Regions from separate parts of the Blautia hansenii DSM 20583 genome, predicted to be linked through region 4. Evidence: predicted binding sites of a transcription regulator. Region 4 holds the regulator's gene; each other region holds the start of a gene.
What was found. The regulator Rex, encoded in region 4, represses fermentation and respiration genes when NADH is low (regulators of the CRP and FNR family bind a similar motif). The targets are predictions, from matches to a motif close to ATTGTTAANTANTTAACAAT.
Positions count from the first base shown of each region.

Region 1: a site for Rex is predicted at 5,180-5,199, ahead of gap (type I glyceraldehyde-3-phosphate dehydrogenase). Genes of this name have one in related genera too.
Region 2: a site for Rex is predicted at 3,820-3,839, ahead of hypB (hydrogenase nickel incorporation protein HypB). Genes of this name have one in related genera too.
Region 3: a site for Rex is predicted at 5,608-5,627, ahead of rsxC (electron transport complex subunit RsxC). Genes of this name have one in related genera too.

Region 1 covers NZ_CP022413.2:2,065,111-2,072,947, forward strand. The annotation lists gene CGC63_RS10495 (L,D-transpeptidase family protein) at 1-719, opposite strand, end outside; gene CGC63_RS10500 (radical SAM protein) at 903-1,814, shown strand; gene tpiA (triose-phosphate isomerase) at 1,905-2,654, opposite strand; gene CGC63_RS10510 (phosphoglycerate kinase) at 2,798-3,991, opposite strand; gene gap (type I glyceraldehyde-3-phosphate dehydrogenase) at 4,099-5,118, opposite strand; gene CGC63_RS10520 (histidinol-phosphatase HisJ family protein) at 5,360-6,160, shown strand; partial or broken gene CGC63_RS16110 (DUF7724 family protein) at 6,390-6,658, opposite strand; gene mnmA (tRNA 2-thiouridine(34) synthase MnmA) at 6,804-7,837, opposite strand, start outside.
Region 2 covers NZ_CP022413.2:1,801,663-1,809,499, forward strand. The annotation lists gene CGC63_RS08985 (DUF5692 family protein) at 1-7, opposite strand, end outside; gene CGC63_RS08990 (hydrogenase maturation nickel metallochaperone HypA) at 42-386, opposite strand; gene CGC63_RS08995 (FAD-dependent oxidoreductase) at 390-3,095, opposite strand; gene hypB (hydrogenase nickel incorporation protein HypB) at 3,118-3,786, opposite strand; gene CGC63_RS09005 (zinc ribbon domain-containing protein) at 4,024-4,440, opposite strand; gene bilS (flavodoxin family protein BilS) at 4,433-4,972, opposite strand; gene CGC63_RS09015 (mechanosensitive ion channel family protein) at 5,082-5,966, opposite strand; gene glgB (1,4-alpha-glucan branching protein GlgB) at 5,963-7,837, opposite strand, start outside.
Region 3 covers NZ_CP022413.2:941,215-949,051, reverse strand. The annotation lists gene CGC63_RS04790 (Rpn family recombination-promoting nuclease/putative transposase) at 11-754, opposite strand; gene CGC63_RS04785 (hypothetical protein) at 883-1,056, opposite strand; gene CGC63_RS04780 (hypothetical protein) at 1,190-1,957, opposite strand; gene CGC63_RS04775 (FMN-binding protein) at 1,976-3,274, opposite strand; gene CGC63_RS04770 (RnfABCDGE type electron transport complex subunit D) at 3,287-4,234, opposite strand; gene rsxC (electron transport complex subunit RsxC) at 4,234-5,583, opposite strand; gene CGC63_RS04760 (hypothetical protein) at 5,802-6,242, shown strand; gene CGC63_RS04755 (EFR1 family ferrodoxin) at 6,336-7,094, opposite strand; gene CGC63_RS04750 (CDP-alcohol phosphatidyltransferase family protein) at 7,185-7,739, opposite strand; gene CGC63_RS04745 (hypothetical protein) at 7,760-7,837, opposite strand, start outside.
Region 4 covers NZ_CP022413.2:1,515,667-1,523,503, forward strand. The annotation lists gene alr (alanine racemase) at 1-565, opposite strand, end outside; gene CGC63_RS07515 (bifunctional ADP-dependent NAD(P)H-hydrate dehydratase/NAD(P)H-hydrate epimerase) at 587-2,071, opposite strand; gene CGC63_RS07520 (redox-sensing transcriptional repressor Rex) at 2,136-2,780, opposite strand; gene CGC63_RS07525 (ABC-F family ATP-binding cassette domain-containing protein) at 2,933-4,843, shown strand; gene CGC63_RS07530 (NADP-dependent isocitrate dehydrogenase) at 4,987-6,192, opposite strand; gene CGC63_RS07535 (S8 family peptidase) at 6,283-7,071, opposite strand; gene CGC63_RS07540 (hypothetical protein) at 7,290-7,837, opposite strand, start outside.

The DNA.
Region 1 (7,837 bases), 550 kb from region 4:
TTTGCCAGTTCTTCATCATTTTGCAATACAGCAGGTTTTAAATAACAGTCCTCATCTGTCAAAGAAACTTCTGTTCTTCTCTCATCCACTGCCTTTTTAATTACTTCTGTGGTTTTTTCTTTATCCAGAGCAGTTCCTTCTACTTCCGGTACAATCTGATAAGCCGTACCGTCATCTTCCAACCTTGCATCCTGTGGCGGTGTCATATTTGCATCCTGCATACACGCCAGTTGATTGACCGCCTGAGTAAAACTGGCTTCATCATAAGAATGTTCCATGGAGACCGTATATGCCTTATCTTGAAAAATCTGTATCGGCCACAGCCATGAATTTTGTTTTTCTTTTACTTCATTCAATTCCCTGTCATCCTTATACTGAAGCTTAATTGCTTCACCGTTGATAAGTTCTGTTTTATCCTCTTTTTCTTTAATTGTCAGAACATAATCTTTCGAGCTCTTTTTCAGAATTTCTTTGACATCTTCTACTTTCTTTCCTCCAAAAGAATTATCGTTAATCACTGTTCCCGGATAAAATCTATCATGATAATAAACAGCCAGTGACACATATCCTACCAAAAGACATGCTGCACTTCCTCCGGCAATGCCTACAAGAACTTTCCCTGACTTTTTCCTGCTTTTTCCTCCTCGTTCTCTTTTTATTTTCTGGTCTGCCTTCTTTAGCTCCTTTAATCTCTGCTTACTATTTTTCTTATTACTCATCAAATAGACTTCCTTTTCTCAAACTATCTCTTGTTAAGTTTTACGCATTTTCATTTTACTCCAAAAATAGACAAAATAAAAGCTTTTTATCCCCCCTCTTGAAATTGTCATACTTTTTTAATATTATGTTGAAAGAGATAAAATACGAAATAGGTTTTGTTTACTGAAAGGAAATATTTTTGTATGAATTCATTATTGGATACTACCTGCTGTCAGCTTTGTCCCCGTACCTGCAAAGTCAACCGAACAGTCTCAACCGGATTTTGCGGCTGCACCAATGAAGTAAAAGCAGCCAGAGCAGCGCTGCATTTATGGGAAGAGCCCTGTATCAGCAGCACACAAGGAAGCGGTACGGTTTTCTTTTCCGGCTGTACTTTAAAATGCTGTTTTTGCCAAAACTCTCAAATCAGTTGTGAAAATTTTGGAAAAACACTGTCCGTATCACAGCTTAGTGAAATTTTCTTAAAACTTCAGGAGGAAGGAGCTCATAATCTTAATCTGGTTACGCCAACTCAATATCTTCCTTTTATTATAGAAGCTTTAGATAACATTAAAAAGCTTCTTTCCATACCTGTTATTTATAATTGCGGCGGTTACGAAAGACCTGAAGTCATTTCACTTTTAAAAGATTATATTGATATTTACATGCCCGACTTGAAATATTATGATGCTTCCCTGTCATTTTCCTACTCCAAAGCAAAGGATTACTTTTCCTTTGCTTCAAAAGCAATTCAGAAAATGATAGAACAGACAGGCGTTCCCACTTTTAATAAGGAAGGGATTTTACAAAAAGGAGTTCTTATTCGCCATCTGGTTTTACCGGGATGCAAAGAAGACTCTATGAAGCTTTTAGAATGGATGAGTGAAACACTCCCAAAAGACAGCTTTTTGCTAAGTCTTTTGAGTCAATATACCCCCGTTTACAAAGCATCGATGTATCCGAAAATCAACCGCAGAGTAACAACTTATGAATACAACAAAGTCTTGGACAAAGCAATTTCTCTTGGGCTGACGCAGGGCTTTATGCAGGAAAGAAGCAGCGCTTCTTCTGCATACACACCTTCTTTCCAATTAGAAGGTCTTGATATTGAATAGATTTTATGCAACAGAAAAGAACCGGAAAGCTCCTTACAAAGGGAAGCTTCCGGTTCTCTTCAAATCAATCATTTTAATTTGGAATAATTCTTATTTGTAGTTTACAATAGAACCAAAATCTGGTTTTAATGCTGCTCCACCAACTAATCCACCGTCAATATCCGGCTGAACGAATAATTCCGGAGCTGTTGCAGCATTTACAGAACCGCCGTACTGAATACGGATTGCTTCTGCTGTTGCTTCATCATAAACTTCTGCGATACACTCACGGATTGCTTTACAAACTTCCTGAGCCTGCTCTGTTGTAGCTGTTTTTCCTGTTCCGATTGCCCAGATTGGCTCATAAGCGATAACTGCTTCTTTTGCCTGTTCTGCTGTAATTCCCTGGAAACCAACTTTTACCTGCTGACGGATAAAGTCCATAGTAACACCCTGTTCTCTCTGTTCCAGAGTTTCACCACAGCACATAATTGGTGTTAAACTATGTTCAAATGCTTTTAACATTTTTTTGTTGATGTCTTCGTTTGTTTCACCAAAGTATTCACGTCTTTCGGAATGTCCTAAGATAACATATTTAACGCCTGCATCTACCAGCATGTTTGGAGAAATTTCTCCTGTGTATGCACCTTTTTCTTCAAAGTACATATTTTCAGCACCAACCTGAATGTTGCTTCCTTTTACAGCTTCCACAACCGGTACAATGTCAATAGCAGGTACGCAGAATACCACGTCTACTTCTTCGTTTGCAACCAGTGGTTTCAATGTGTTTACTAATTCAACTGCTTCGCTTGGTGTCATGTTCATTTTCCAGTTACCAGCGATAATTTTTTTTCTTGCCATTGGAATGACCTTCTTTCTGATTTTATAATTGTATTTTTTGTTCGCCTTTGGCTTGCTAAGAGCCTCGCAATCTAGTTTATATCAGGGGTATGTTCCCCTTACTAAACTCTGTCTGCGCCTACGGCTTGCCACTCGTCAAGTGCTTACTTATCGTTTGCTGCTGCAACGCCCGGTAATTCTTTTCCTTCTAAGAATTCCAAAGAAGCACCGCCACCTGTGGAGATGTGTGTCATTTTGTCTCCATATCCTAAGATATTTACTGCTGCCGCAGAGTCACCGCCACCGATGATTGTTGTAGCATCTGTATCAGCAAGCGCTTTTGCAACTGCTGCTGTACCATGTGCAAAGTTTGACATTTCAAAGCAACCCATTGGTCCGTTCCATACAACTGTTTTTGCATCTTTTACAGCATCTGCAAAGATTTTTTCTGTTTCAGGTCCGATATCCATACCTTCCCAACCTTCCGGAATTTGTCCGCTGCCTACAATCTGAATATTGCAGTCATTAGAGAAAGCATCACCAATTCTGTGGTCAACAGGAAGAAGAAGTTTTACTCCTTTTTCTGCTGCTTTCTTTTTCATTTCTAATGCGTAATCTAAATAATCATCTTCACATAAAGAAACACCGATGCTTCCGCCTGCTGCTTTGGAGAAAGTATAAGCCATACCGCCGCCGATGATTAAAGTATCTACTTTGTCAAGCAGGTTATTGATAACAGAAATTTTGCTGGAAACTTTTGCTCCTCCAAGAATAGCAACGAAAGGTCTTTCCGGATTATTTACTGCATTTCCTAAGAAATCAATTTCTTTCTGCATTAAGTATCCAACAACTGCTGTATCAACAAATTTTGTAACTCCTACGTTAGAGCAATGTGCTCTGTGAGCTGTACCAAATGCGTCATTTACAAATACTTCGCAAAGAGATGCCAGTTCTTTAGAGAATTCCTCACCATTTTTTGTTTCTTCTGCACGATAACGTGTGTTTTCAAGTAAAACAACTTCGCCGTCTTTCATTGCTTCTACTGCTGCTTTTGCGTTTGGTCCTACAACCTCAGCGTCAGCAGCAAATTTAACTTCCTGACCTAATAATTCAGATAAACGTCTTGCAACAGGTGCCAAAGATAATTCCGGTTTTGCTTCTCCCTTTGGTTTACCAAGGTGTGAGCATAAGATTACTCTGCCGCCATCTGCGATTAATTTTTTAATAGTAGGAAGTGCAGCTACCAGACGATTTTCATCTGTAATTTTACCTTCCTGTAATGGTACGTTAAAGTCACAGCGAACCAGGACTTTTTTTCCTTTTACGTTAATGTCGTCAACTGATTTTTTATTAAGCATTGAGAAATGCCTCCTTTTTCTTATTTTCCCGTCTTTCTTTTATATAGACGAAAAGGGTCCGGTCCACAATAGACCGGACCCTTATTGAGCCTTATAATACCCAAAAATTATTTGTTTAATAATTTTCCGAAGTATTTGATTGTTCTAACCATCTGGCTTGTGTAAGAGTTTTCATTGTCATACCATGATACAACCTGAACTTCTGTTGTGCCGTTATCTAATGGAAGAACCATTGTCTGAGTAGCATCGAACAGAGAACCATATCTCATACCAACGATATCGCTGGATACGATTTCATCTGTGTTATATCCGAAGGATTCTGTGGATGCTGCTTTCATAGCATTGTTGATTTCTTCAACTGTTACGTTTCCTTTAACAACTGCTGTTAAGATAGTTGTGGAACCTGTTGGTGTTGGGATACGCTGAGCAGCTCCGATTAATTTTCCGTTTAATTCAGGAATAACTAATCCGATAGCTTTTGCAGCACCTGTGCTGTTTGGTACGATATTTACTGCTGCTGCACGAGATCTTCTTAAATCACCTTTTCTCTGTGGTCCGTCAAGTGTCATCTGATCGCCTGTGTAAGCATGAATTGTACACATAATACCAGACTGAATTTCAGCTAAGTCATTTAATGCTTTTGCCATTGGAGCTAAGCAGTTTGTTGTACAAGAAGCTGCAGAAATGATGTTATCATTTTCTGTTAATGTTTCATGGTTTACATTGTAAACGATTGTTGGTAAGTCATTTCCTGCTGGTGCAGAGATAACAACTTTTTTAGCGCCTGCATCGATATGAGCCTGAGCTTTGTCTTTAGATGTATAGAAACCTGTACACTCAAGAACTACGTCTACACCGATTTCTCCCCATGGAAGTTCAGCTGCGTTTGCTTTTGCGTAAATTTTGATTTCTTTTCCATCAACTGTGATGAAGTCTTCACCTGCTGTTACTTTATCAGCTAATTCGTATCTACCCTGAGTAGAGTCATATTTCAGTAAGTGAGCTAACATTGCTGGAGATGTTAAATCGTTGATTGCTACGATTTCAAATCCCTCTGCTCCGAACATCTGTCTAAATGCAAGACGACCAATACGTCCAAAACCATTAATTGCTACTTTTACTGCCATGATTTTTATTCCTCCTAAAAGTGATTGATTTAATGTGAGTTCTTTCACAAAATAAATGTACTTTGTTAAAGAAACATCAACCTTGTCCATATTGTACCTGTTTTTATCCAAAAATTCAAGTCTATTTTCAAATTTCCTGAGGTTTCATGCTTTCTCACTTGAAATTGCTTCTGTTTTGCCTTTATAATGGAAGAAAAGCAAAGAATTTTTCATATTTTATTTATACGAAAGGAAAAAATTTATGTATTATGATTTCCATCTCCATTCGAATTTTTCCGAAGACAGTACCAGTCCTATGGAGGATATGATAAAAGAAGGAATAAAACAGAATTTAAAAGGAATGTGTTTTACCGAACATACCGACTTAGATTTTCCGGGAAATAATTTTACTTTTCTGGCTGATTTAGATGCATACGAAAAAACCTTTTTACAATTAAAAGAAAAATATCGGTCTCAAATCAAGCTTTATTTTGGTCTGGAAGTAGGCTTACAGCCACATTTAAAAGAAGAAATTCCTGCTCTGTGTACTTCCAGAAATTTTGATTTTCTTATAGGCTCTACTCATGTTGCAGATTGTTTGGACCCTTATGATAATGCTTTCTTTGAAAATCGCACTGAGACACAGGCATATCAACGCTATTTCGAAGTTCTTCTTAAAAATCTTCAGACCTACTCCTGCTTTGATACCTGTGGGCATATTGACTATGTAGTTCGCTACGGTCCGTCCAAAAATGTACATTATTGTTATAAAAATCATGCCGATATCTTAGATGAAATTTTAAAAACACTCATAGATAAAGGAATTGGTTTGGAATGTAACACAGCAGGTTTTAAATATGGTCTGGGACAGCCACATCCTTCTACGGAAATTTTAAAACGCTACAAAGAATTAGGCGGCGAACTGCTGACTTTGGGCTCTGATGCTCATGCTCCCTGTCATATCGCCTACGATTTCCAGAAGGCTTCCGACCTTTTAAAAGCCTGCGGTTTTCGATACTATACAATTTTCAAAGAGAGAAAATCGGAATGTATTCCTTTATAAAAGTTTTCAATAACTATTGGGATATTTTATCTTCTATACCCCAATAGTTATTCTCCATAAAAACCATTATCACTTTTTTCCGCCCATTTCATATACATTTCTTTATAATTTTCTTTTATAAACTCACGATAATACGAATTTCCCTATCAGATAATTGTCCTATATTCTCAATCGTTGTTTCGCCATTTTTCATAACAAAAAACTTTGCAGAACCCGCATTTTCACAACATCACACATATTCAATCCTCACCTTCTGAATTGGTTTTAAAAAATCTTCCGTATCAAAATATAAGTTTTCAAGAATTGGAATTAAATCTATATACCCTCTTCCTCCTCGTGCCCTTCATATTTAGCCATAACAACTAAATATCCCTTATCCCATTCAATTACTTTCGTATATCGTTCAAGTCTTGGAGATGTTCTAAAACGTATATTATGACTATTAAACCGAAAAGATGTAAACATTTTGTCACTACTTAATATCGCCTCATTCTTCATATTAACTCCACCACCTTAATTTACGTTTCCTAAAAATATTATAACACCCAATAAATGTTATTTCCGTACATTCTGCGTATCCGTTTAAAGACAGAAAAAAGAGCACTCTCTACAAGTGCCCTTTTCCCATTCTCTCTATATTCTCTCATGCTTTTCCTAAAATAATACCGCCACCGGCTACATATTCTCCATCATAAAAGACCACTGCCTGTCCCGGAGTAACTGCTCTTTGCGATTCACGGAAAAGGACTTTTACTTTTCCTTCTCCCAAGTCTTCCAGCGTACATACTGCTCCCGGATGATTGTAACGGATTTTTGCAGTAAATTCTTTTCCTTCTTCCAGATGGTCTATTGCCATGAAATTTACTCTGTCGCAAATTAAATCTGTTACAAACAAATCTTCATTTTCTCCGATAACAACCTCATTGGTATCCGGTCTTATTTCTGTCACAAAAACAGGATGTCCCATAGAAAGGTTCAACCCTTTTCGCTGTCCGATGGTATAATGAATAATTCCCTTATGTTTTCCGATTACTGTACCGTCTTCTAAAACATAATTTCCTTCTTCCAGCTTTTTCCCTGTACTTTCCTCAATAAAGCCTGCATAATCATTATCCGGTACAAAGCAGATTTCCTGACTATCCTTTTTGTGCGCTACGGGAAGTCCCGCTTCCTGAGCAATCCGGCGAATTTCCTCTTTTGTATATTCTCCTACTGGCATCAGTGTTCTGGAAAGCTGTTCCTGTGTAAGATTATATAAAGCATAAGTCTGGTCTTTCTTTGCTGTCACCGAATTTCGAATGGCATATCTTCCGTTTGGAAGCTGCTCCACTCTGGCATAATGTCCTGTTGCAATATAATCTGCTCCGATATCCAGACTTCTCTTTAAAAGAGACTCCCATTTCACATAGCGGTTACATGCAATACAGGGATTTGGCGTTCTGCCTTCCAAATATTCCTGATTAAAGTAATCAATAACCTTCTCTTTAAACTCTTTTCGGAAATTCATAACATAATAAGGAATATCTAAAATCTGAGCAACGCGTCTGGCATCATCTACTGCACTTAATCCGCAGCAGCCACCGTTTTCTTCCTGAAACTCATTGTCTTCCTCCTGCCAAATCTGCATGGTTACTCCGATTACATCATACCCCTGCTTTTTCAAAAGATACGCTGCCA
Region 2 (7,837 bases), 290 kb from region 4:
ATAACATAAAATCCCTTCCTTTCTCTTTCTGCCTGCATTTTTCAGCAGGCAGTTATCTCTTTAATATTAAACTCATTTCCGGCTGCAAGATATGTATGTTCACTTTTGCAATAGGGACAGATTTTTCCAAATTCTGTTGTAGAATAAGTCTGTTTACAATCCTCGCAAAAGGTCACTGCCGGAATTTGTTCCACAGTAAGTGATGCTCCCTTTAGAAGCTCTGTTCTGTCTGACGCCCACCGCCAACAGCTTTGCAGATAATCTTCCAAAACTCCGGAAACTTCCCCGACTTCCAAAGTCACCCCCGCAATCTGCTTTAAATGGTTTTCTTCCCCCACTTCTTTTAAGCTGTCAATAATATGAAAGACAATTCCCAGCTCGTGCATCCTCTATTTCTCCTTTTTTCCAAAACGGATTTTCATTTCCCTCTTAAATGCGTAAGGAAGAATGACCTTCATCTTATCCTCTGATTTGTGCATGGTACTGCATTCTGGATGCTCTCGATACAGATGAATGGCATCAAACTCACATTTTGTAGTACAAACACCGCAGCCGATACATTTGTTTTCATCTACAACGGAAGCTCCGCATCCCAGACAGCGTGCTGTTTCTTTTTTCACCTGTTCTTCTGTAAAGGCTTCTTTTGCATCTCTAAAGGATTTATGAGCATCAATGTCTTTTCTCACACCCGGTATCTGGCGGGAAGAATTATCGTATTCCTCTATTTGAATATTGCTCTTGTCAAGCTCAATAAACTGACGTCTGTTTCTTCCGATTGTCAAACTGCTGTGCGGCTGCACAAAACGATGAATGGAAATTGCACCCTCTTTTCCTGCTGCAATGGCATCAATGGCAAATTTCGGTCCTGTGTAAACGTCACCGCCTACAAAGATATCCGGTTCTGCTGTCTGATACGTTACTTTATCTGCCACCGCACCGTTTCCTCTTCCTAATTCAACCTTTGAGCCTTCTAATAAATTACCCCAGACAATGCTCTGTCCGATACTTAAAAAGACTCTTTCACAAGGAACGGTCATGGTTACGGCTTCATCAAATTTCGGTGCAAAGCGTTTGTTTTCATCAAAGACAGAAAGACATTTCTTAAATACAATTCCTTTGACTTTTCCGTTTTCTGTAAGGATTTCCTTCGGTCCCCAGCCACAGTTCAGAGTGATGCCTTCTTCCTGTGCCTCTGTGATTTCCTCTTCTGATGCAGGCATAATCTCTCTGCTTTCCAGACAGAACATGGAAACCTCAGATGCTCCGCAGCGGCTTGCAGTTCTCGCCACGTCAATGGCTACGTTTCCGCCTCCTACGACTACGGTACGTCCTTCTACCGGATAATTCTGATTGTCACCTACTGTACGAAGGAAATCTACGGCAGTCATAACACCTTCTGCATCTTCTCCTTGGATATTGGCTTTTCTTCCTCCCTGACATCCGATTGCAAGATAAAAGGCTTTATAGCCCTGTTTACGCAGTTCCTCTAAGGTAATATCTTTTCCTACTTCAATACCGCATTTAATTTCCACACCCATCTGGCGCATCACATCAATTTCTGCCTCTACCACATCTTTTTCCAGTTTAAAAGAAGGTATTCCGTAAACCAGCATACCGCCCGGCTTTTCATTCTTTTCAAAAACAGTAGGCTTATAACCTTTTTCTGCAAGATAAAAGGCACAACTAAGTCCTGCCGGACCACCGCCTATAATGGCAATCTTCTCTTCAAATAATCTGCCTGTGGTAGGCGGAATAATCGGCGGAATATAACGGTTTTCTGCTGTCAAATCCTGCTTTGCAATGAATTTCTTTACTTCGTCAATGGCAACCGCCTGATCAATGGTTCCTCTTGTGCAGGCATCTTCACATCTGCGGTTACAGATATGTCCGCATACTGCCGGAAACGGATTTTCTTTTTTAATCAAAGCCAGCGCTTCTCTGTATTTGCCCTGTGCGGCTTTTTTCAAATAGCCCTGTACTGCAATATGCGCAGGACAGGCTGTTTTACATGGCGCTGTACCGGTGTCATAGCAGTTAATCCGATTGTTATCCCGATAATCTTCATCCCATTTTTCCGGTCCCCACTTCACGGCATCCGGAAGCTCATGCTTCGGGTATTCGATTGGTCCATCTTTTGTACAGAGCTTCTGTCCCAGCTTGACCGCTCCTGCCGGACAATATTCCACGCATCTGCCGCAGGCAACACAATTTTCTGTCTTTACGTGAGCAACATAAGCAGACCTTGACATATTCGGCGTATTAAACAGCTGGGAAGTACGTAGTGCATAGCATACATTGACATTACAGTTGCAGATGGCAAAAATTTTATTTTTTCCGTCAATATTGGTAATCTGATGTACAAAGCCATTATCCTCAGCCTTTTTCAAAATATCCAGCACTTCCTCATAAGTGATATAGCGTCCGCCCTTTTGTGTTTCTACTACGTAATCTGCCATATCCCCCACTGCAATACACCAATCCTCCGGGTCATCTGCACAGCCTTCCTCATAGGTCTGTCTTGACAATCTGCAAGAACACGGACTTGCCGCATATTTTCCTTCATATTTTTTCAGCCAGTGAGAAATATGCTCAATGTCAATGGACTGATTTTCCATTTCAATGGCTTTTTCTACCGGAATAACGTGCATACCGATACCGGCTCCTCCCGGCGGCACCATTGGTGTTACTTTTTCTAAAGGCAGTCTTGACATCCTTTCAAAAAATCTGCCAAGTTCCGGATGTTCCTCAAGCTGTTTGCGGTTCATATTCGTAAATTCTGCACTGCCAGGCACAAACATAGGAAGTACATATTGTTTTTCTCTTTTAGGATTTTCCCAGTTATATTCCAAAAGCCCTACAATACTCATTTCTTCCAAAAGTTTTTCCAGTTCTTTTTCTTCTTTACCCGTAGCTTTTAAAATCTGAGAAAATGTCATAGGCTTACGCACCTTCATTTTCAGCGCCACTTCTGCCATTTCATCTGTTACAACGCATGCTAATCCCCAGTATTCTGGATCATCTACGGTCACCTTATGTCCGATACGATCTGTAATTTTCTGTCCCAGCTTTAAAATTAATTCTCTTTTTTCTGCCATACGTGACTCTCCCTTTCTGTTTCTACTCTTTCCAATGCTTTACTTCATCTAAAAGCCACTCAAACCACTGCTGCATCCCTTCCCCTGTCTTTGCACTAATAGGAATAATTTTTGCTTTTGGATTACGCATCAAAATATTTTTCTTACACGCCTCCATATCAAAGTCAAAATACGGAATTACGTCTACTTTGTTAATAAGAACTACATCGCACACGGAAAACATAAGCGGGTATTTCAACGGTTTATCATGGCCTTCCGGTACACTTAAAATCATGGCATTTTTTACTGCCCCTGTGTCAAACTCTGCAGGACAAACTAAATTTCCCACATTTTCCAAAATTGCCAAATCCAGTTCATCTGTCTCAAGACCTTCCAGCCCCTGAGCTGTCATGCCGGCATCCAAATGACACATTCCTCCCGTATGGAGCTGAATGGTTTTTACTCCCAAATCAGATATTGTTTTTGCATCCACGTCAGAGTCAATATCTGCCTCCATAACCCCAATGCGAAGCTCCCCTTTTAAAGCTTTAATGGTTCCTGTAAGGGTTGTAGTTTTTCCTGAACCGGGAGAAGACATTAGGTTTAATAGGAATAACTTTTTCTCCTTCAACTGCTTGCGAAGCTCATCGGCACGTTTTTCATTGCCGGAAAATACACTTTTTTTAATTTCCAGAACTTTGAATTTGTCCATTGCCCTTCCTCCGTTCTAATTGGTTGTACCAATTTTGTTATTTTATCGACATTATATTATTATGACGATTTTTTGTCAATATAACTTCTGTTTTTCATATATTTTATCCTATTTTTCTCTGTTTTCCCCTTCGTTTATGTCAATTTTTGTATTTGGTATCTGGTATAACCAATTCCATTTTTAAAAAAGAAAGAGAGGATATGATAAATCTCAAATCATAACCTCTCTCTATCAGCTTTAACTGTTCTTAACAAACTCAGCTCCGCATTTGGGGCATCTTACACTAATCTTACCTTTTCCCTTTGGAATACGGATTTTCTGTTTGCACTGGGGACATGTATAAATATGAAAGTCCTTTCTCTGCTGCTGTATGTATTTTGTTTTCCCGAAAAATCTTCGTACCTTATTTTCCAACGCCAGATATTTTTGATTTTCCGCATATCGCTTTGAAATATTTCTGGAAAACACACGGAAATAAATAAGAATAACAAGTAAAAATTCCCATGAAGTAAGCAACACGCTAAAGTATACATTATCCACGAAAATATCCAACATGGCACAGACCAGAAAAACAATCAGCATCGCCTGATTTAAACGGTCACTGCCATACCTTCCATACATAAATCGCTGAAACGCTTCTCTTATTTTATTCATACTGCAATTCTTCCTTCCTAATATCTTCAAATACCTTTTGTACAAAGGCTTTTGCGCCTTCTAAATCCTGCGTGTCAGGATGAAGCATTGCCATGTCAAAATTACGGAGCATAGCATTTATCATCTTCGTATTTTCCGGTGTCTTCATGCTGAGATATTTCTCACGCACAGAAATCGGCATCTTTCCCTGACAGATATAAGCGCCCAGATATTCGTTGTCATCCTCAATAAAAACACGTATGTTTTCTTCGATTTTTTTATAATATTCCAAATCATTTCCCATGCCGCAGGTACCGAATAATGCAATCTTCTTTCCCTGAAGGCTGCCCAGATAATCCAACACCTCCACGCTGGCACTTCCTCTGTCCGTCCAAAATCCTATAAAATATATGTCTCCCATTTCATAATCTGTCTGTCCTTCTAAAGGTGCAATATCCTTACACTGTCCGGGAACAGCCTCAAAAATTGCTTTTGCCAGCTTTTCTGTATTGCCGGTTCTGCTCTTGTACAATACCTGCGTTTTCATGTTCATCTTCCCTTCTATTGTTGTCATAATAGTATTTTATCACAAAACAATAGAAATAATATTTCTTAATTCTTAAAAACTCTAAACTCTCTATAAAGTTTTTCCTGCATACACTTTATTTAATATGCACGTCCAACTGCGGAAACGGAATTTCAATCCCCTGTTCATCAAAGGTGAGCTTGATTTTTTCATTCAAACGCCACTTTGTCGCCCAGTATTCCTCTGTCTTTACCCATGCACGAAGTCCCAAAATCACACTGTCTGCCGCCAGCTCGTCCACAAAGACCTGCATCTCCTGGTCTGACATAATACTGGCATCCTCGTGGAGCAGTGTTTCCAAAATTTTCTTGGCTTTTTTCAAATCTGCCTGATAGGAAATTCCTACCTTAATTTCCAGCTTGCGGTTGTCTTTTGCCGTCACATTGACAATACTGGAATTGGTAAGCGCTCCGTTTGGAACGGTAATTCTTCGGTTATCCACTGTGGATAAGGTTGTGTAAAAAAGGTCAATTTTTACAACCGTGCCCTCTTGCTTTCCCGAATTTTCAATAATATAATCTCCGATTACAAAAGGTCTTAAAATCAGGATAATCACTCCGCCTGCAAGGTTTGACAAGCCCCCCTGCAAGGCAAGACCAATGGCAACACCACTGGATGCCAAAAGTGCGGCAATGGAAGACTCCTTCACTCCAAAGCTGGTTGCAATGGAAACAATCAGGAAGAAATACATGGCAGCCTTTGCGAATGAGGATACAAATTGTGTAACTCCAGTATCTGCATTCGCCCTGTTCATAGATGCCACAATCAATTTGCAAAGTTTATGAATGATTTTACTGGCAACTACATAGACCAAAATTGCCAGAAGGACTCTCCCTGCAAAGCTTCCGATTAAGGGCAGCTTCTGACTCCAGTAATCCCATGTGAGATACTGTCTGAAAAACTCTCCAATTCCCGCAATTTCCAGCGGTTCTGTCAATGCGTCTGTCAAGATAATTCTCATCTTCTGTTTTCCTCTTTTTTGTGTTCTTCTTTTATTTTTTTCTCCAATTCACGGCGTACCTTAGACTCTTTTACCATCTTTTCCCCACATTCTTTTACAGAAAAAATCTGTACGGAAAGAGGGGCTACCTGAATTTCTATGGAATAAGGTCTTTCGTCCTTTTCCTCTTTTTTTGCTTTCTGTACTCCGCTGTTTTTTACGCCTGTACCTCCAAAGCTTTCATCATCACTGTTAAAAATTTCTCTGTACTCTCCTGCATAAGGAACACCCATCGCATAAGCTTCATACGCCAAATCAGAAAAGTTACATACCACAACTAAGGTATCTGCTTTTTTCTCTGCTTTCCGAAGGAAGGTAAGCATATTTTTTTCTGCTTCTATATGATTAATCCATTCAAAGCCGTCAGGAGTATCATCATATTCATAGAGCGCCGGATAATCCTGATAAAGCTTTAATAATGCTTTTACATAGTCCTGCATCTGTTTATGTTCCTTCTCTTCTAACAGCTCCCAATCAAGAGGGGTCTTTTCAGACCATTCCCTTTCCTGGGCAAAGTCCTGTCCCATGAATAAAAGCTTTTTGCCGGGATGTGTCATCCAAAAGCCATAGGCTGCTCGCAGATTTGCAAGCTTCCTATCTTTTTCACCGGGCATTTTATTAAGAAAAGAACCTTTTCCGTGTACTACCTCATCATGAGAAAAACTAAGCAAAAATTTTTCACTATATGCGTATAACATACTAAAGGTCAGCTCATCATGGACACCGCTTCTGAAAATCGGGTCTTTTCTCATATAATCCAGAAAATCATTCTGCCATCCCATATTCCATTTTCTGTCAAATCCCAAGCCATTATCCTCTAAATCTCCCGTAACAGCCGGCCATGCAGTAGACTCCTCTGCAATTAAAAGGGCATCGGGATATTTTTTCTTAAAAATAGAATTTAAGTGTTTCAAAAACTCTACTGCTTCCAGATTTTCATTTCCGCCATACATATTCGGCTGCCACTGTCCATCCTGTCTTCCGTAATCCAGATAAAGCATAGACGCCACCGCATCCATACGGATACCGTCTGCATGGTATTTTTCCGCCCAAAACAGAGCATTGGATATGAGGAAATTCTTTACTTCAGGGCTGGCATAGTCAAATACCAGCGTTCCCCAGTGAGGATGCTCTGCCTTCTCTGCTTGGGAATACTCATAAAGAGCTGTGCCGTCAAAGCCTGCCAAAGCAAAATCATCTTTTGGAAAATGTGCCGGAACCCAGTCTAAAATCACGCCGATATCATTTTGGTGCATATAATCCACAAAATACATAAAGTCTTCGCAATTTCCAAAGCGACTGGTAGGAGCATAATATCCTGTCACCTGATAGCCCCATGACTCATCTAAAGGATGCTCCATCACAGGTAATAATTCCACATGAGTATATCCCATCTCTTTCACGTACGCACACAGCATTTTCGCCAATTCCCGGTAATTATAAAATTCTCTGCCGTCCTCCGGCTTTTTCCATGAGCCTAAATGCACTTCGTATATGGAAAGTGGTCTGTCCTCTCCTTGGAGCTTACCTCTTTTGTTCATCCACAGACTGTCTTCCCACTGATAACCGGACAAATCTGTTACCACAGAAGCATTGCACGGACGGACCTCAGCCTGATTTGCATAAGGGTCTGCTTTTAAAAACACCCGCAAATCTTTTGTTTTAATTTCATACTTGTATAAATCAGAGAGTTTGACACCGGGAATAAACAATTCAAAAATCCCAGACCGGGAAAGCCGGTTCATCGGATGTACTCTGCCGTCCCAATGGTTAAAATCCCCTACCACACTGACACGCAGGGCATTGGGCGCCCAAACTGCGAAATGTACTCC
Region 3 (7,837 bases), 570 kb from region 4:
TTTGTTGTTTTTATCTATGATTTTTGAGATTTTCTAATTCTTCCAAAGAAATATCGCAAAGCTCCATGATTTCCTCATCACTTAGCCCCTTAGATAACATTTTCGATACAATTCTTTTCTGAGCTTTTACTGTTCCCTCTTTTAATCCTTCTTTTCGCTCATCTTTTAACATTTCCTCTAAAGTCATAAAGCGTTCCTCCATCTCGCGACTTTCTTTTAAATCTGCTTTTACAAATTTCAAAAAAGCCAACAGTTCCTTGGAAATTTCATCCTCATTCTCTCCGCAAGTACTTAAAAATACAATTCTTCTTCCATCTTCCAATGGTGTTTGATTGCTTTCTTTGCACTGCATCTGAAAAGTATAACGATATTTTCTTTCACCAAAAGGATCAAAATCACAGATAAAAATCACGTAACTATCGGGTAATTCTGCATATTCTCTTCCTGATAAAAGAATATCCATATCCATTTGACTTTGATAATATCTGCTGCGTCTGCCGAGTGCAGGTTTTTTCGTCATCTGCATCTCCACATTATAACAAGTATTATTTTCATCTTTGGCATAGACATCTAAACGAATACCTTTATAGTCAGGATGATAGACCATACTTTTTTCCCTGCTAACATCTACACGGTCAATTTCTATTTCCAATGCTCTCTCCAAAAACTCTTTACAGTTTTCAGGATTTATCATCACTGCACCAAACATAAAATCATTCTTAATTGTAAGATCACTTAAACATCTTTTCTGCATATTCTTCCTCCATTTCCCAGAGGAATTCTATAAAAAAATTATAACATGCAGATTTTACAGTGTCAAAGATGAATAATTTCATTTCTAAATCAAATGTCTCTTGTATCTGGTGTAGACATAATATTCATTTATTCGTATGTTTCCAATTCTTCGATACTCTTTACCACGACTTCCCCCTTTTCAGCTTCTGCTATCGATGTGTCAAGCATTGCAAGATACTCTACATTTTTCTCGTCCTGTATCATTTTTTTATACTCGCTTTCAGACATCATTGCTATATTTTCAGATTTTGATACCATCATAATTTCCTCCTTAAAAATCTAATTATATAATACAGTATTTTTTCTAACTTATTTCTAACATCTGCATGCTTGACAATCAATATAGAAAACTGCCGTCCCGCAGTTTTTCAACTGCAAAGACGACAGTCCTCCTTTAATAAATACTTAAAATCATATAAATAAATCCCATTGCCAGCATTTCCACCGGTAATCCGCGAAATGCTTTTCCTGTTCTTGCAAATTTCAATGTTTTCTTTACAGAGATGAATAAAATAATCGGAACAAGAATGGTCCATACTAAACCTACGATTTCTCCAAAACTTTCCATATCAAATGGTCTGATAAACATTGCCAATGGAATAACTAACAGCAAGCTGTGTGTATTTGTAATCTTTTTCTTGATAATTCCGTTGGTAAAGGCAAGCGCCATACCGGCTGTTAAAAATCCGAAAATTGTTTCTAAAAATACTTTAGACTGCATTTCGGTTTCTAAAATCATATTGCCGAAAATCATTCCTGAACCAAAGAATTCTCTGGCAATGCTTAAAAGTATCCAAAATCCCCATGCAATGGCACATTCCCAGAAAAGTTCTCCGTACTCTGCCTCTACATTGTCATCCAATACATGCTTTGCTGCAAAAAGTCCCAGAAGAACAGTCATAATCCAAAGTCCTGTGCTTACTGAAGTTCCCAGATAAGAAAATGCCAGCAAAAATGCAGATGCACTTACTGCCCCTGTTCCAATAAATACGCAGAGTTTCAAACTCCAGTCAGGTACAAAAGCCTGTAAAAGGTTTTTCAGAAATTCAGCAAATACTACGGACAAAATCACAAGAATACCTGCCGCAAAGGCTTCCTTCATTCCTGCTGAAAATAATACAATCCCAAAAGCAAAGGCTTCTGCCGGATATCTTAATTTCATGTTATATCCTCCGTTTTCTTATTTTACTGCCTGTAAAAATTCAAATGCTGTGTTGATACCTGTTACTACTGCCGTAGAAGAAATCGTTGCTCCTGATACAGCATCTACCTGTGTTCCGTTTGCAGGTACTTCTTCTTTTTCTTCAACGCCTGCCGCTTCATTCATACATTTTTCTGCAAGACTGATAAATCCGCCCACAGAAATACTTACGCCTGAAACCGCATCTGTTTTTCCCTGCTCGTTTACCTGAAGGAAGTCTAAGGACTGGTTTTCAATAAGAGCGCTTGCCAGAGCCTCTGCCTGTTCTTTCCATGTAAGTCCGTCTTCTGTCATTACATATTCTCCGTTTTCAGACAGTACACTCTTTTTGTTTCCGTCTTCTCCTACCGCTTCCCAGTTTACTTCTGTAATTTTTCCGTCTGCAACAGTCATTGTTACCTGATCGATAAATCCGTTATTATCTGCTGCTTCTGCTTTTGCTTCATAAGTTCCGTCTTTCAGTTCTAAAGTCTGAGTAATTCCCGCTGCTTCTTTTAAACATTTCTCTGCAAGAGCTGTAAATCCACCGATGGAAATACTTACACCGGAAACCGCATCTGTTTTTCCCTGCTCATCTAAATTTAAAAAGCTTAAAGACTGATTTTCTACTACTGCTTTTGCAAGAGCTTCTGCCTGTTCCTTCCATGTAAGTCCGTCTTCTGTCATTACATATTCTCCGTTTTCAGACAGTACACTCTTTGTACTTCCATCTGCTCCTACTGCTTCCCAGTTTACTTCTGCAATTTTTCCGTCTTTTACAGTTACTGTTACTACATCTGTAAACCCGTTATTGTCCGGAGCATCTGCTTTTGCCTCATAAGTTCCGTCTTTTAATTCTTTTAAAAGTTCTTCATCAGATACTTTTTCTTCTTTTTCAAGGCTCATGCCCGGTAAAAATACAGGAGCTTCCACACCTTCAAACTGACTGAGGAATTCTGCGTCTGCAACTTTTGCTCCAAGACCTTCTGTTTCCTTTTGTTCTGTTACTTCTACTTTTGTTACTTTTTTCTTTTCTGCATCAAAGGATACATTCATCACAATATCTCCGCCATATCCTTTTACCTTTGCAGTTACCATGTAACCATTCTCTGTCTTAACTGCTTTTTCAATACCTTCTGCACCTTTGGTATCAATTTCTTCTTTTACCTGTTCTTCTGCTGTATTAGAAGCACCTGTTCCCATATCTTTTGCAAGAGCCTTAGAGCCCATAATTACTCCGAAAGAAAGTGCTGTAACAACTGCTAATGCAATAATCCCTCTTACGTTTTTATTCTTCATGTTTTTCCTCCACTACGCTTCTTTTTTCTTCATTCCATACACATGCTTTTTGTAAAGTACAGACAACATACCTGCCATACAGTTTGCGGTTAAAATACCGAAACAAATTCCTTCCGGATAAACGCTGAAAATTCGAATTGCCGCAGTAATAATACCTGCCACAGCCGCATAAATCAGCTTACCTTTTCTGGATGCAAAGGCATAATCTGTCAGCATATAACAACCGCCCATAATCAGACCGCCTCCGAAAAGATTTAATAAAATATCACCGGTAAACAGCCCATCCGGACCGAAGATAAAAGTTAAAATTGTAACTGTTCCAATATAAGTAACTGCTGCTTCTGCATTTACAATTTTTTTGTAACACATATAAGCAAAACCGATTAAAAGCAATAATTTGCTGGTTTCTCCCATTGCTCCCGGCATCTCGCCCAAGAACATCTGAAGATAGCTGTAACCTGTTTCGGCACCGCTTTTTGCTGTTCCCAGAATGGTTGCCGCTGAAACAGCATCTACGGAAACAGTTCTCGGTACTACATACTGCATAACAGCTGCCGGCCATGCTACCATAACTAAAAGTCTTCCCATAAGAGCAGGATTTACAAAGTTATTTCCAATTCCGCCAAACATCTGTTTTACAACTAAAATACTGAATACGTCTGCTGCAACAAGTGCCCACACCGGAACGGTAACCGGCATGTTAAAGGCTAATAAAAGACCTGTAACCACGGCGCTGAAATCACCTGCTGTCACCTGTTTCTTTGTAATTTTCTGCCATATATATTCTGTCAGCACACATACTGCAACAGAAAGGCCTGACAAATATAATGCCTGAATTCCGAAATAATAAATTGCTCCCAAAAGCGCCGGAATTAAGGAAATTGTTACGTGCATCATAACGTTTCTGGTTGTTCTTGGAGTACGAAGATGCGGTCCGTTAATTACTCTTGTCTGACTCATTATTTTTTCACCGCCCTTTCTCTCATTCTCTGTTTCACCATATCTCTTGCCATTCTTGTTCTTACGGACAGTTCTCTCTTGGCAGGACAGATATAAGAGCAGCAGCCACAGGCAATACACTCACTGGCGTATAAGCTCTCACACAAATCATAATCTTCTTCTAAATATGCAAATTCAATCTGATAAGGAACTAATCCCGCCGGACACACACTTTCACAGCCTGCACAGCGAATACATGGCTGTTCCTCATACTGACTGTCCGGAAGAACTAAAATTCCGGAAGTGTTCTTTGTCACATAGAAAAGTTCACTTTCTCCATTCCAATCAGAAGCTACACAAGGACCTGTCATCGGTCCGCCTGCAATGACTCTGTTATTCTTTACTGTCACTCCTCCGCAAAGCTCTACCAGTTCTTTTGCTGAAGTTCCGATTGGAACCAAATAGTTCCCCGGATTTTTTACACAGCCTGTTACTGTTACAATCCTTCTGATAAGAGGTGTCTTTCCAAGGAGCATATCTGCTGTCGCTTTGGCTGTTCCTACATTGGAAACAATAGCGCCAGCCTCTGCCGGAAGTCCTCCCATTGGCACTTCTCTGCCCAGAACAGCCTGAATGAGCTGACGCTCTCCACCTTGAGGATACTGTGTCGGCAATACCTTTACTTCTATATCTTTTGTATTTTCTAAAATTTTACCAAGAACTTTTGCCGCCTCCGGTTTATTGTCTTCCATGCAAAGATACGCTTTTGGAGCGCCGGAAGCCTTTAACAGAAGGCGAATACCATTTGCTACTGCATAGCTGTATTCCAGCATCAAACGATAATCACATGTTAAAAATGGCTCACATTCTGCTGCATTAATCAGCAGCGCATCAATTTTTTTATCTGTTTCGTATTTCTTATGTGTTGGAAATCCTGCGCCGCCCATTCCTGTAAGACCGCCGTCACGAATTCCCGCAATAATTTCTTCTTTTGTAAAATTCTCAATATCTACCAGCTTGCTTTCATATTCCTGCGCATCCTGTTTTGAGGTATCCCCTCTTTTAATAATACACGCCAGAATATTTCTTCCCTGATTGTTTACTTCTTCTACTCGGAGAACCTCTCCGCTTACACTTGCATGTAAAGGAGCTGCCATAAATGCCTCAGGAATTCCGATTTGCTGTCCTGCTACTACTTTATCTTTTGGCTTGACTAACAGCTGACATTTTCCGCCAAAGGATTGCTCTGACAAAATCGTAACTGTCTCAGGCCAATATTCATGGACAGGCAGGTCCATGGTCAGTGCCTTGTCATAACCATCTGTGGGATGAATTCCGCCGGGGAATTTATTCTGCTTCTTTTTCCACATACTCTGTCTTCCTCCATTATTTCTATCGTTAAATTATTGACATACTTTAATAAAATAACATATTAGACTACTTTTAGCAAGATTATTTTTTGACTTTTCTATTTGGAAATGACGAAACAATTTGATATATCCCTCTATATAGGATATAATGAGTTTATAAAACAAAAAATTTTTGTCACCATGAATGTTACTGTCTTAATAACGGAGGGAAGGTTTTTATGAAGAAAAGAAAAATGATAGGTTTTCTGATGTTAATATCTCTGTGCATGAGTTCCTGTCTTATTGTACAAGCCGAAGACTACGTTGGTCCTGAATACGATGAAAATGGTTTTCTGATGTCACCTGACGAACTTAATGCCGACAAACCGGAGTCTACCTATTATGAAGATTTAGAAAAAGAACTGATGGAGGAGGAGTCTGATAATTCCACAGAGCCAGATATTGAATACCATTCTGAGGATGAACCTCCTACAAATATAAACGTTACAATAGAGTCTTATCCTCCCACAGATGAAGCGCCTGAAATCGATAACAATGTAAGTACATTTTATGCCTATAAAAAAGAGACTCCTATTCATTTTTCAAAGTTTTCCACTTGCGGAAGTCTGTTTTCAGCAAATCTTCCTTTACTGTTGCACATTTTAGAAACTATATTATAAAAGATTGCGCTGTTGCGCAATCTCCTATGAAATAAAAAAACACAGCAGGACAAAAGGCTCTTCTCCTTTATCCTGCTGTATTTTTACAAATCTTTAAAGAAACAATTCGTTTTTCTTTCTGTCTTCACAAGCTTTTTTCATCTTCATAGATGCAATTTTTAATTTCAGCTTATTCACTTTTCTTGCTTTTTTCGGGCAAACCTGTATACATCTCATACAGGAAATACATTTGCTTTTATCTGTTTTTTTCGGTGACTCAGCCGGTATTGCTCCCACCGGACAGACCTGTGCGCATAAGCCGCAGCCTTTACAGTCTTTCCCTGCTTTTGGTTTTAACGGAACACCATTATATTTACGGTAAGGTTTGTTTCCCGGTACGGAAATTTCTTTCTCATCACCGGATTTTATCTTATGAGCAATTTTTTCAGCAAATGCTTTTAATTCTTTTTTATCCTTTGCATCCGGTCTTTTTCTTGCAAACTGGTGCATAATCGAATGTTCTGCTACTGCTGACACGGCTGCTGTCACATGAAATCCGCATAAATCTACCTGTTCCTTTAATTCCAGCAATGTATCTTCATAAGCACGATTTCCGTATACGGCAACTAAAACAGCTTTTGCTTTATTCCCCTTCATTTTTTTCATACGTTCCAGCGCCGGCGCAGGTACTCGTCCGCCGTAGGAAGGCACACCGAAAATACAGATGTCCTCCTCTTTAAAGGCTCTTACATTTTCCCCTGAATTCTGTTTACTTAAATCAATTTCCCCGTATGTACCAAATTCCTTGGCTAATAATTTTACAATTTTTTCTGTACTTCTTGTTGGACTAAAATAAATCGCATAGACACTCATATTTCCACTATTCCTTCCTAAAAGTATTGCTTATAAATAGACAATTATAGTTCTTTTTTGCCAAAGATGCAAGAACGAATTCTTTTAAAATTATTTTGCCATTTTCCGAAATTCAAAGGCATATAAAACCAGCACAATCGCCATAATTACCATTTCACCTAAAATCAGCACATCTGCAATTCTCCCTGAAATTTTTGGCATGAAAACCAGCACGCCTAAAACTACAAACAAAGTAGCCGTACATATTTTTCCATACCATTTTGCTCCGTCTAATTTCTTTCCGTGGCGCAGATTTATCAGCCCCATAACTGCCATAAAACCTTCCTTAATTGCCATAAGCGCCACCAGCCAAATCATACGCTTATATCTGGTACACAGGCATAATGCTACTGCCCCATGCGTAAGCTTATCAGCAAAGGGGTCTACGAATTTTCCAAGCTCTGTTACCATATTAAATTTTCGGGCTACTTTTCCGTCAAATAAATCGGTAATTGTAGACACCAATACAAGCCCTGCTGCAAGATAATAATCCTTCACACTGTCTGCATTCAAATAAATTACGCAAAAAAACGGTATCAGCAGAATACGAAAATACCCCATACAGTTGGGTATGGACCAGATTTCTTCCTTTTTAATTTTTCCCATTTTATACTCACTCTCTTTCTTTATTTCTCATCATCTAAAAGCTGAAGCTTTGTTACCTTTTCAATTTGTCCGGGATAACTTTCCATAATACTTCCTGT
Region 4 (7,837 bases):
ATTCCTGATATTTTTCCAGCTGTTGATATGCCGGTGCAAGGTCGGTCTCATCTGCTCTTGCAAAGTGCGTGAAAATCCCTTCCAGTTCGATATTTGGAAGCTTTGAAATTTCCACGATTTCCGGTATTGCGTCTTCTATGTGGCGATAGCCGATACGTGTCATGCCTGTATCTAATTTTATATGTATTTTTAAAGTTTTATTGGCTTTTACGGCTGCTTTTGAAAGCTGTTCTGCCATGGAAAGCTTAAAGACCGTAGGTTGAAAATCTTCTTTTACAATTCGGTCATAATCTTCTTCGTAGGTATAGCCTAAAATTAAAATCGGCTTTTTTATTCCGGCTTTTCGAAGCTCTCTGCCTTCCTCCACAGTGGCAACCGCAATCCCCCATATATAAGAATAAGCCTCAATTTCCTTTGCGATGGGGACTGCTCCGTGTCCATAACCGTCTGCCTTTAACACTGCGATAATCTGTGTGTTCTTTCCCATATAATCATACATGTTTTTCAGGTTATAATCGATTGCATCCAGATTAATGTGCGCCTGAATTCTGCTTTGTATTCTCATGCCTTTCTCATCTCTCCCTTTTTAAACTTCATCCAGAATTTGCCCTGCTGCATCTATTAAATCTCCTGCCAGCATAGCTGCACGGCCTTTTCTTTTTGCTGCCAAATCTCCGGCAGCTCCGTGAAGATAAACACCCAGACAGGCTGCCTTTAACCCATCTTTTCCCTGAGCCAAAAGACTTAAAATCATACCTGTCAGAACATCGCCGCTGCCTGCGCTTGCCATACCGTCATTTCCGGATAAATTCAAGTAAATGTTTTTGTCTCCATTACTGATAACTGTTCTGGCATCCTTACATACTAACACAACAGAAAGGGTTTTTGCAATTTCCTGTGTGATTTTTATGGGATTTTCTTTCCATTTTTTTATAGAAATATCGGTAAGACGGGAAAATTCTCCTAAATGTGGTGTTAAAATCACTTCATTTGGATAGTTTTTTAACTGTTCTGTGCGTCCTTTTAACATTCCTATGGCATCTGCGTCAATAACAAGGGGTTTTGTTCCTTGGGAAAGCACCGTATCCAGCAAACTTTCTGCCTGTTTGCCAAGACCAATACCCGGTCCAATTCCAATGACATCTGCCCATTGAAAACCTTCTGACAATTCTTTTGTAATGTTCTCGTCATCCTCGTAACACAAGAGCATGGCTTCGGGAAAACAGGAAAAAAGAACCTTATTTTCTTTATGCGTACAGATTTTTAGCATACCTGCTCCGGTTTTCATAGCTGCCATTCCGCTTAAATAGGCTGCGCCGAAAATATCCTTGCTTCCTGCAATTAAAAGGATTTTCCCAAAACTGCCTTTATTTCCATCCCTCTTTCTTCGGATTTCTTTTAAGTCCCCTTTTGTATAAGTAAAAATTTCGGGCTTTGGAAGTATTTCCGGTTTGGCATAAATACCGATATCGGCAATGACAACCTTTCCTGCATATTCTGCGCCGGGATAAAGAAAAAGCCCTGTTTTTCCATAAGCAAATGTGACGGTTAAGTCCGCTTTTACCGCACAGCCCAATATTTTTCCTGTTCTGCTGCAAATTCCCGAAGGAATATCCACAGCAACGATTTTTCCTTGAAATTTATGTAATTCCAGTATAATTTCTTTTAAATTTCCCGTGATTTCTCTGGAAAGTCCCACACCGAAAACAGCATCTACAATAACAGTATATTCAGAAATATGAAAACTCTTGACAAAGGAAATTCCATAATTTTTTCCAATATCTATCTGTTTCTGCATTTCTTTTGTAAATTTCTCCGGCTTTCCTAAAATACAGACATCTGTGCAATAACCTGCAAGATGAAGCAGTCGTGCCAGTACCACACCATCCGCCCCATTATTTCCGCTTCCGCATAAAATCAAAATTTTATTAAGAGAAAACCCCTCTTTTTTTATTGCTTCAAAAACAGAAAGTCCGGCTCTTTCCATAAGCACTAAAGAAGGAACACCCATTTCTTCTATGGTGTATTTATCTAAAAGCTGCATCTGATCACCTGTTACAATTCTCTCCATGTCATCCTCCTAACGATAACGGAAAAAAGCTGCTGTAAAATTTCTTTCACAACAGCCTTCCCCTTTATTTTTCTTCTTTCTGCTCCGCAACAGTCAAATTGTAGGATAAACGCATCAGGCTTTCGGAAAGATGAACGTTTTCTACAATTACATCTTTTGGCACATTTAAGTCCAAATGGGCAAAATTCCAAATGGCTTTAATACCATTTTGCACCAAAAGCTCTGCAATTTCTGCGGCGCTGCTTTTTGGTACTGTCAGCGCTGCAATCTGTACGTCTTCTTTTTGTAAAAATTCCGGCAGCTCGCTCATCATACGAATTCCATTTCCCCTGATGGAAATTCCTTTTAAAACTGGATTGATATCGAAAACGCCCACAATTTTAAAGCCTCTCTTTTCGAATTTTACATAATTGGCAAGAGCCTGTCCCAGATTTCCCGCTCCTATGATAATCATGTGATGGGTTTTATCCAACCCCAGAATTTTTCCGATTTCCTCGTACAGATATGGCACATTGTATCCGTATCCCTGCTGCCCAAAGCCCCCGAAATTATTTAAGTCCTGACGGATTTGAGAAGCTGTTACACGCATCTTTGCACTTAACTCATTGGATGAAATCCTTTCTATTCCCTCCTCTATGAGTTCACCTAAATATCTGTAATATCGAGGCAGTCGTTTAATTACTGCTTTTGAAATGCTTTTTTCCTCCACGGCGAACCCTCCTGTATTCAAAATACACATTTCTTGAAATTATTATATAAAATTGTTAAATTAAAGTCAATCATAATTCATTTATCTGTTGTCAAATATATTTTTTCCGCTATAATAAATGAAGATACTATATTTACAAAGGAGATATTTACATGATATTAGCGTGTCAAAATATAGAAAAATCTTTTGACGGCGTCACCATTTTACAGGACGCCAGTTTCCATATAGAAGAAAGAGAAAAGGCTGCTCTTGTGGGCATTAACGGTGCGGGAAAATCTACACTTTTTCGTATTATTGTAGGAGAACTTTCCCCTGACAACGGACAGGTTATTCTGGCAAAAGGAAAGACCTTGGGATATCTGGCGCAGCATCAGGAAATGGAAAATGAGCTTACCATTTATGACTGCCTGTTGCAGGTAAAACAGCATATTCTGGATATGGAAATCCGCATGCGTGAAATGGAAGCGGAAATGAAGCATACCACAGGAGAAGCCCTGACAAAGCTTATGGACAGTTACTCCCGTCTCACACATGAATTCGAAATGGAAAACGGATATGCCTACAAAAGTGAGCTGACCGGTGTTTTAAAAGGGTTGGGATTTCAGGAAGAAGACTTTCAGAAACAGGTTTCCACGCTTTCCGGAGGACAGAAAACAAGGGTAGCCCTTGGCCGCCTCCTTCTCTCCAAACCGGATATTATTCTGTTGGATGAGCCTACCAACCATTTGGATATGGACTCCATTGCATGGCTGGAAACTTATCTTTTGAACTATCCCGGGGCTGTTTTTATCGTCTCTCATGACCGATATTTTCTGGACAAAGTGGCTACGAAAATTGTAGAAATTGATAATGGAAAGGTATCTGTTTTTACAGGAAATTACAGCGCTTACAGTGAAAAGAAATCCCTTCTTCGTAAAGCAGCTTATCAGGCATACCTAAATCAGCAGCAGGAAATCAAACATCAGGAAGAGGTTATTGCAAAGCTGAAATCCTTTAATAGAGAGAAGTCCATCCGCAGAGCAGAAAGTAGAGAAAAAATGCTGGATAAAATGGAAGTTCTGGAAAAACCGGTGGAAATCGACAGCTCTATGAAGATTACATTAAAGCCCAGAATTACCAGCGGAAATGATGTTTTAACCGTAGAAGGGCTTGGAAAATCCTTCCCTCCTCTCACACTTTTTGAAGATTTGAACTTTTCTGTGAAAAGAGGCGAGCGTGTTGCCATTATTGGAAATAACGGTACAGGAAAAACTACGATTTTAAAAATTTTAAATGAAATTGTGCCACCAGATACCGGATGTTTTCATTTGGGAAGCAAGGTTCATATCGGTTATTATGACCAGGAACACCATGTTTTGCACAATGAAAAGACCATTTTTGAAGAAATTTCCGATGATTTCCCGAAACTGACCAATACGGAAATCCGCAATCTGCTGGCAGCCTTTTTGTTTACGGGAGATGATGTATTTAAGCCTATTCAGGCTTTAAGCGGCGGAGAAAAAGGGCGTGTTTCTTTGGCAAAGCTGATGCTTTCAGAAGCCAATTTCTTAATCTTGGATGAGCCTACCAACCATCTGGATATTACCTCAAAAGAAATTTTGGAAGAAGCTTTAAGCAATTATGAGGGAACTGTTTTATACGTCTCTCATGACCGCTACTTTATCAATAAAACAGCTACCAGAATTTTAGATTTAACTAATCAAAAGCTGGTAAATTACATTGGAAATTATGATTATTATTTAGAGAAAAAAGAAGAATTAACACAGATTTATGCACCGGATATTCAAGAGGAAGCTGTTGAAACAAAGACTTCTGCGGTGAAATTAGACTGGAAACAGCAAAAGGAAGAACAGGCACGTCTTCGCAAAAAAGAAAATGATTTAAAGAAAACAGAAGCCATGATTGAAGAACTGGAAACAAGAGACAGTGAAATTGATGAGGAAATGGCAAAACCGGAAGTTGCTACCAATGTAGCGGAGTGTGTTCGTCTTTCCAAAGAAAAAGCCGAAATTGCCCAAAAGCTGGAAGAGCTTTATGAAAAGTGGGAAGAGCTGGCAGAATAATTTAGCTAATCCAGAGGATTTCTACATGTTGCGCTCAGTCTGCGCACACTTTGAGCTTGTAATCTCAAAGTGTGCCAGACAAATTTGCTAAAAATATAGAAATCTTCTAGATTTTTGTTTTAATATATTATTTCTTGTAAATGTTAAATAACTTCTAATTCTTTTCTGATTTCTTTTATAAAATCTAAACTGTTTAATACGGTTACAGAAGTGTCTGTGGTAATTGCAGCCAAATCCTTTGTCATTTTTCCAGACTCAATGACTTTTAAAACAGCTTGCTCCAGCTTATCTGCAAATTGTTCTAATTCTGCATTGCCGTCCAGCTCTCCTCTTTTTCTTAAAGCGCCGCTCCATGCAAAAATAGTTGCTACCGGATTGGTGGAGGTCTGTTTTCCTTCCAAATATTGATAGTAATGACGCTGTACTGTGCCGTGGGCTGCCTCATATTCAAAGTATCCCTTTGGAGATACTAAAACAGAAGTCATCATGGCAAGTGAGCCAAAAGCGGAGGAAACCATATCGCTCATCACATCTCCGTCATAATTTTTACATGCCCAAATAAAACCGCCTTCTGCTTTCATAATGCGGGCTACTGCATCGTCAATTAAGGTATAAAAATAGGTTAGATTTTCTTTCTCGAATTTTTCTTTATATTCTGCTTCATAAATTTCCTGAAAAATATCTTTGAAGGTATGGTCATATTTTTTAGAAATGGTGTCTTTAGAAGAAAACCATAAATCCTCATGACAATCCAGTGCATAAGAAAAACAGGATTTTGCAAAGCTTTCAATGGAAGACGTCAGATTATGTATCCCTTGTACAATACCGGACTCCTGAAATTCCTGTACTAATTCTCTTGTTTCTTCTCCTTTTTCATTTGTATAGACCAACTCTACTCTTCCTGCTCCCGGAATTTTCATTTCGGCATTTTTATATACATCACCATAGGCATGTCTTGCTATGGTAATGGGCTTTTTCCAGCTTTTTACGCAGGGCTCAATGCCTTTTACCAGAATAGGCGTGCGGAAAACCGTACCGTCTAAACAGGAACGAATAGTGGCGTTAGGGCTTTTATACATTTCTTTTAAATGGTATTCTTCGACTCTGGCTGCATTCGGTGTAATGGTAGCGCATTTTACCCCTACTTTATATTTTTTGATTGCTTCAGCGGCAGCCAAAGTCACTTTGTCATTTGTTTCGTCTCGATATTTTAATCCTAAATCATAATATTCTGTATTTAAGTCAAGAAAAGGAGAAAGCAGTTCCTCTTTTATCCACCCCCATAAAATTCTTGTCATTTCATCTCCGTCCATCTCTACTAAAGGTGTTGCCATTTGTATTTTTCCCATATCTTCTACCTCTTACTTTCTTAAATTATCACTGCGTTTTATTAAACTGTTTCGTACATTTTAATAGACAAAACAGATATTTGTCAAGAGTTATTGCAAAAATTTATGCAAATCAAACAATCCCCAACCTTGAAGATTATGCTCGTAGCCCAAGTCTTTGGCGGTTTTCCAAAGCTTTTTTTTCACTTCTAAATTCGTCATTTGAGGATATTTTTCCAATAAAAGAGCAATGCCTCCTGACACAATAGGGGTAGACATAGATGTGCCGCTTCTTGCAATATAGGGAAATAAACTGTCGGAGTTGGTACAAGACATGATTTCGCTTCCGGGGGCTACAATATCCGGCTTACTGATACATTCTTTTGTAGGACCTCTTCCTGAAATTCCATGGTTTTTCATCAGCATATCCGAAGAACCTACGGTAATAATTTTTCTGCTGCTTCCGGGCGCTGTAATGCTGCATCTTCCGGGACCCATATTTCCTGCCGCCGCTACTACCACAAGCCCTGCGTCCCAGACATCTTCTACTGCACGAATTAAATCCTCATGTCCTTCTCGTCTGGTAGTACCAACAGAAATATTTACAATACGGATATTGTAACAATCTTTGTTTTCTAAAATCCATTGAAATGCCCGTAATACCTTTTCCTTGCTGCCATTTCCCTTTTTATCCAGCACTTTAATGGGAATAAGCCCGCATTTTGGCGCAATCCCTTGAATTTTACCCTTTCCTGCCGCACCGCTTCCGCCGATAATTCCCAATACATGAGTTCCGTGACCATTGTCATCATAAGGCTTTGTACGACCGTTTACAAAGTCCTGAAAGCTCCAAATTCGGTTGTCAAAATCTATATGGGGAAATGCTCCCTCTTGTGTCAAGTAGTTGCAGGCAATTTTCTTTCGCTTTTTTTACGATTTTATCAGGTATTTCAGCACTTTTTCTTCAAAATAACGGCTGGGTGTTAAATAAATGCTATAAATCCGCAAAAGGCTTTGATAAATAGATGCAAACAAATCAAGTAGAGTTTATAAAACGTTAGTAGAGAAATGATTTTGAGGGATATAGCCTATGATGACTATACCCCTCTCCTTCTCTTTTACCATTTATACCTTCTGCAAGGAAAATGTAATTCACGCAATCCAGCCTCCCTACAAATAGAAGATAAGATTTTCAATATTTCTTCTCTTGTAAGATTAAACCACTCACCGAGTTCTCTATCTGAAAAACAATAAAAAACATCCTGTCCTGAACCATATTTTGTATATGTATGCTCTGCTTCAGCCACCTTTAATCGTCTACGGATATCATTAAGCATATCTGCAATTGTATCGAGTTTTTTACGCCATATTGGATTTTGAATCGCCGATTTTCCTTCCGCTTGTTTTAGTTTCTCACCATCTCTGGTACGCATAACCCCTGTATTCAATGCGATAAGAGTATCTTCGATGGCTTTATCAAAATCCTCCATTCGACCTTCCTGATAAATGTCATCTTGAAAAGCTGGACGATCAAAACATTGAACAAAGAATTTGATAATCGCTTTATCCTCTTCCATAGATTGTATTGGCGAAATCTTTTCAATCTCTGAAAGTGCTGATAATTCTGCAGCCTTTTTCCACTCTAAAAGAACTGCTTTTGAATAAC